Regions from separate parts of the Paenibacillus sp. F4 genome, predicted to be linked through region 2. Evidence: predicted binding sites of a transcription regulator. Region 2 holds the regulator's gene; the other holds the start of a gene.
What was found. Region 2 encodes Rex, which represses fermentation and respiration genes when NADH is low (regulators of the CRP and FNR family bind a similar motif). Its sites were predicted from a motif close to TTGTGAAATATTTCACAA; they were not measured.
Positions count from the first base shown of each region.

Region 1: a site for Rex is predicted at 2,064-2,081, ahead of C1T21_RS10985 (cytochrome ubiquinol oxidase subunit I). Genes of this name have one in related genera too.

Region 1 is NZ_POVS01000010.1:21,724-24,933, forward strand. Features, by position in the region: gene cydB (cytochrome d ubiquinol oxidase subunit II) at 1-601, opposite strand, end outside; gene C1T21_RS10985 (cytochrome ubiquinol oxidase subunit I) at 588-1,994, opposite strand; gene C1T21_RS10990 (response regulator transcription factor) at 2,400-3,210, opposite strand, start outside.
Region 2 is NZ_POVS01000013.1:290,071-293,280, reverse strand. Features, by position in the region: gene C1T21_RS14605 (amidohydrolase) at 1-943, opposite strand, end outside; gene C1T21_RS14600 (redox-sensing transcriptional repressor Rex) at 930-1,583, opposite strand; gene dinG (ATP-dependent DNA helicase DinG) at 1,628-3,210, opposite strand, start outside.

The DNA.
Region 1 (3,210 bases), on a different contig from region 2:
GAAGAAACTTGGACGCGATCACACGAGCGCGATCCCGTACTTCTCCAATCGTCCGCAGGGAAATAAACGTCAGCCCGTGCATTAGACACATTCCGACCACTGTCAGTCCAATCCATACGGTGTATCCATTGAATACATCGGAGAACCCAGCTTTCAAATCCATGTTTTGCTGAATAGGTACACCTTTCACCAAAGCCGCAAAAGCCATACCGAACAGCATCGGCGGTAGAAAGCTGCCAATCAGAATGCAGGCATCCCACGTTCCTGTCCACCATTTCCCTTCAGCCTTGCCGCGGAACTCAAAAGAAACTCCACGCAAGATCAAACCTAGCAAAATAAAGACAAATACCAGATAATATCCGCTGAACATAGTTGCATAAAAATGCGGGAAAGCGGCAAACATCGCACCTGCTGCTGTAATCAGCCACACTTCGTTGGCATCCCAGAATGGACCAATCGTATTGATCATCAAACGTTTTTGTTGGTCATTGCGCGGTACCAATCCTGTGGCCATCCCCACGCCAAAATCAAAGCCCTCCAGAAAAAAGAAACCAGTAAACAACACTGCGATCAATAAGAACCATAAATCATTTAGCGTCATTATTGTCACCCCCTTGGGCAAATGGATCATGAATTACCGTTTGCTGATGTGGCTCGATATCTGGACCTTTGCGAGCTGTACGGTAAAACAGAAATGCCAGCACACCTGTTAAAATTAAATACAATGTGGTAAATGAGATGAACGAGAACAGCACTTCTCCTGCCACAACCGTAGGCGAAACAGAATCTTTTGTTTGAAGCAAACCAAATACAGTCCACGGTTGGCGACCTATTTCGGTCATGATCCAACCAGCAGTATTCCCAATGAATGGAAGGGATATCCCCCATATCATAAGACGGAAGAACCAGCGATGTGAACCTTCCAGCTTTTTACGGAACGTCAGGTAAGCTCCATATAAAGCGAGTGCAATCATGCCACATCCCGCCGCAATCATAATGCGGAAGCTCCAGAACGTGGTACGTACTGGCGGGATATAATCACCCGGACCATAGGTTTTTTCATATTGGGCTTGCAGCTCATTCATACCAGGCACAGAGCCGGTAAATTTACTATAGGATAGGAAACTCAAAGCAAAAGGAACTTTAATCTCAAAGGTATTTTCCTTTTTCCCAGGATCAATCCATGCGATAACTGTCCAAGGAGCGGGGTCACCGCTGTTCTCCCATAAGCCCTCACTGGCAGCCATCTTCATCGGTTGTGTTTTCACTAAATATTGAGCCTGACCATGACCAAACAAAGGAATAGCAATGGCACTGATTAAGGCAACAATAATGCTCAATTTGAAAGAAGGTTTAAAAAAGTCCATATTCTTTTTGTGCATCAGCTTCCATGCACTGATACCCGCGATAAGAAATGCCCCCGTTGCAAAAGCAGCAAACAATGTATGTGGGAATTCCCATAACAGTTGTTCGTTCGTTAACAGAGCAGCAAAATCTTTCATTTCTGCACGTCCATTTTGAATCTCATATCCTACTGGACGCTGCATGAATGAATTAGCAGCTAGAATCCACAATGCCGATAACATCGTACCAATAGATACCAACCACATACAGATTAAATGGACCGTTTTGGACAATCTTTCCCAACCAAATACCCATAATCCGATAAAGGTCGATTCCAGGAAAAATGCAAGCAACGCTTCAATCGCCAGCGGAGTACCGAATACATCACCGACAAAACGGGAAAAGTCCGACCAGTTCATCCCGAACTGGAATTCTTGCAAAATCCCGGTGACTACGCCCAATGCAAAATTAATCAGCAGAAACGTTCCCCAGAATTGAGCCATTTTTTTGTACAAGTCATTTTTCTTGACAACATACATAGTCTCCATAATTGCCACCAATAACGACAATCCAATGGAGATCGGCACATAAACAAAGTGAAGAATCGTTGTGGTTGCAAACTGCAACCGTGCCAAATCCAATACGTCCATGATGTTGCTCCTCCCCCTCACTTCTCTTAACAATGATTTATAGTGTCTGTAATCTGAAGTCCTCTATACTTGTGATAGTATTCACATTCTTACATATGCAGCGGTCATTTTTTAGAAAAATGACTCACTCAACTACCTTCACCATGGTTGTCATGATCCGGCTTCAGATTATCCCCATTATATAGAATAAAATTAAATGAAATAGAATCGAAAATGTGAACATCGTGTCAAAGCTGTGTCATAATGGTGGCGATTTGATGAAAACGACCTAAACTACATAATAAATGTGACATTTTCGATTGATCTATCTATTTTTTCACCATAAAAAAGAGCCTCTCTTCGTTCGGAGGTCGTACCTCCGACATCTGTAAGAGAGACTTCATAGCGTTAAACCTAGGGATTCTATCAACAGCCATCTATTCCTCCGTTCTTTTGAACCCGATTACGGTAGGAGGAAGGTGACATTCCAGCATACTTTTTAAATTTACTATGAAAATAATCTGCATTCGCATATCCTACGCGTTCCGCCACCTGGTGCACCTTAATTCCTTGAGCAAGCAATTCTCTTGCTCGCTCAATCCTCACCTTATCCAGGTAGGCATTAAAGGCCTCGCCCGTATGACTTTTGAACAGTTTGCCCAAATAGCCACTATTGTAATTGAACATATCTGCCAGTAACTCCAGTCGCAAATTTTCATCATAATGACTATGTATAAAGTCAATCATTTGTTTCATGATGATGCCCTTGCCACCAGATTCAGTCTGGCCAATCCATTGCAACACATGCTCCAGCGAGTGATCCACCAGCTCGGCCAATGTGGAATAAGCATATACATCGGTTATAAAGCTGGAGTGCTCCTCCAGCACGGTTCGGCTGTGATCCTGTGCGGCTGCATACTTGTTCAACGCCAGTGTGAATGTTTGGGCGAACGCCGCCTTGATTGCAGATTCTGTGCGATAAATCCGTGGAAATTGGCCTTCCATTTCCTTAATGACACGGGTTGCAGCTTCACTATTAGCCATATCTAGCGCATAGTACAGCTTTTCTGCATAACGTAGGGGATCATCTGTGGCACTATCAGACGCTCCACTCCTTTCAGTCTCGACTGTCTCCAATTCGTGTAGGTCTCCGGAAAGCATGGCTCTTTCTGCCCGGAACAAAAACGTACGTTCTAACAATCGTAGTGCCTGCTCAAAAGATCTGGGAATGTCGTTA
Region 2 (3,210 bases):
CCTCGAACATATCCAGGTTATTATTACTGGCAGGACCATCCGTTCCGAGAGAAACGGTAACCCCTGCACGCAGCAATTCAGGCACTCTTGCCACACCACTTGCCAGCTTCAAGTTGCTACCTGGGTTGTGCGAAACCGCTACACCACGTTCAGCCAGTAAAGCTATTTCTTCGTCGTTCAAATGAACGCCATGGGCAACGAGCGAAGGACGGGAGAAAAAGCCAAGCTTATCCAAGTGTGCAACTGGACGCAAACCGTAGTCGCGTACGTTTTGCTCCACTTCGGCGATCGTCTCAGACATGTGCGTATGCAGCGGCAAATCCAGATCATGCGCAGCTTGTACAAATTTTTCAATAAACGCAGGTGGACAGGTGTATGGCGCATGCGGTGACATCATCGTTGTAATACGCCCGTCTGCTTTACCATGCCAGTTACGCGCAAAGGTCACGGCCTCAGCCAGCTTGATTCGCTGTTCTTCCTCCGAACATAGTCCAATTGCTCCACGCATCAGACTTGCACGAATACCTGACTCTTCAGCTACACGAGCCACCTCATCCATATGATCGTACATGTCCAGGAAGGTCGTTGTTCCACCTTTCAGCATTTCCAGCACTGACAACGACGTACCCCAGTACACGTCCGTAGATGTAAACTTGGCTTCCATAGGCCACATTTTTTCCTGAAGCCATACTTGAAGTGCCAAGTCATCTCCATGCCCACGCAGCAGAGACATCGCCGCATGACCATGAGTATTAATCAGACCAGGTAAAAACAATAGCCCCTTACCATCGATCGCTTTCGTCTCTTCCTCACCCGAAGGCAAAGTCTCGCCAATGTAAGTAATGCGGCTATCTTCCACAATCATAAAGCCATGGATTACCCCAGCTTCTGATCCATTTACGGCAAAAGAGCCGTTTTTAATCATCCATTTATTCACTGTCATATTGTGTTTCTTCCTTTCCGTCCTCCAAATAATAAGCGAGGCTAAGCAAATCAGTTGTAAAGTCTGTGGCATGAATCCGAATGTTGGCCGGTGCCTTGAGAGTAGTCGGTGCAAAGTTCAGGATCGCTCCAATTCCGCTCTCAATAAGCCTGTCAGCCACGTGCTGTGCTTCAAAATCAGGTACGGTAATAATCCCGATTCGAATGTTTTTTTCTTTCACAGTCGCTTCCAGTTCATCCATCGGTTGCACGACCAATGTATTGATCTTGGTCCCTACCTTATCCGGAAACGCATCAAATACCGCTACAATCTTCATATTGTCTTTTAAATAAGCGTTATAATTCGAAAGGGCTTGACCCAGATTACCCGCTCCGACCAATACTACATTAATTTGCTGATCGATTTTCAGGATATGGCGTATTTTCTCAATTAGATAAGAAACATCATAACCTATACCCTTCCGACCAAAATCTCCAAAATAGGCGAGATCTTTACGGATTTGGGCCGGGTTCAAATCTAGCCTCTGTCCCAACTCTTGAGAAGAGACCGTAGCCACCTCCCGTTTGTGAAGTGCATTCAGATAACGTAAATATACGGGTAACCTCCGTACGACAGCCTCTGAAATTTTATCTGATTTCATACTTGCTCCCCCTAATTGTAACGAACATACTTAGTGTCCGTCCGTTATGCCTCGGTCTCCGGGGCAGATTGGAGCCATTCGGCGATGCGGGGCACCATTTGCTCCGATGGCATATGCTCCATTTTTGGTCCCGGTAACGAGTACAAAAAGTGCTTTCCGTAATAGGATTCGATCACACGCGTATCGTAAACGATAACGACCCCGTGGTCGCTCGCTGTACGAACCAACCGACCAAATCCCTGTTTGAAGCGAATGACCGCTTGTGGTACAGACAGCTTCATAAATGGATTCTTCTTCTGCTGCTGGAGCAGCTCGCTTTTTGCCTCCAGCAACGGGTGATTCGGCGGTTGAAACGGCAAGCGAACAATGGCCAGACAAGTCAGAGCCTTCCCCGGAATATCGACGCCTTCCCAGAAGCTGCTGGTTCCCAGCAATACAGAAGCTTTGGCTTCCTGAAAACGGCGGGTTAGCTTGCTGCGACTCCCACTGTCCACACCTTGTCCCAGCACAGTAATTTCGCTGGATGCTAAGGCCTCTTTGAGCGGCTCATACACTTGCCGGAGCATCCGATAGGAAGTAAACAGAACGAGCATTCTCCCCCGCGTCGCCTGAGCAGTCGCTCCTAGAGAGCTAACGAGCATATCTACAAAGTGTGCATCTCCTACACTGCCCTTCACGCTTGGGAAATCCCGTGGAATGACCAGCAACACCTGATCCCTGTAATTAAAGGGTGACGGGAGCTGCGAAGTCATCAGCCGCTCTTGATCTGCGGCCTCCTGCAAGCCGAGCTGATCGATCATGTACTGAAACGACTTATCTACCGATAAGGTAGCAGACGTCAGAATAATGCTTCTTTTTTTGTCAAAAAACATTTCTTTCAACTGGCGGCTCACATCGACGGGCACCGCATAAAATTGTAATGATTTACTGCGGAATTGCCCACTCGCTTCGAGCCAGTATACGGTTGTTTCATCATCGAGTCGCATAAAAAAGCGCAAATTTTCTCGAATCCCCGCCAGATCCTTGAGCAGACCCGTGATATCTGTAATAAGGCTATCCGCCGCATAATCGTCATGTTCTTCCTTGACGTCCAGCATCAGCTTGTCGCCCTTGCGCAAAATTTCACTCATCGTTACATACAGCTGATTTTCCAAAGCCCCCGCCTGATCCCACTTTGCAGGCTTGGCTGAAGGTTTGAGACGGGAAGAAAACTGTCCTGTTTCACCCGGTGTCGCATCGCTTCGCTCTGGCAACATGCCAAACAGCTTGTCGCTTAGCAGGTCCCAAGTTTCCTTAACCTCTAACACGAGCGGATACATCTGATCGATGGTTGAGGCCCAATCCGTCGACTTCTCGTGCCCCGATTTCGCCAACTGTTGACGAAGTGAAGGCAGTTGTCCATTCTTGCTGTCTTTGAACAGTCGCGTCAGTGTATGCACGAGTGTGAAATATTTCATATGCATACCTAGGTGCTTACCAGCTACTTCCTCCAGATGATGGGCTTCATCAATCACCAGATGTTCATAGCTCGGCAACAACTGGTGGCTAGCTTTGACGTCAGTGAACAACTTAGAGTGATTCGTAATAACAACATCCGCTATCCCTGCTTCATGGCGTGCACGATGAT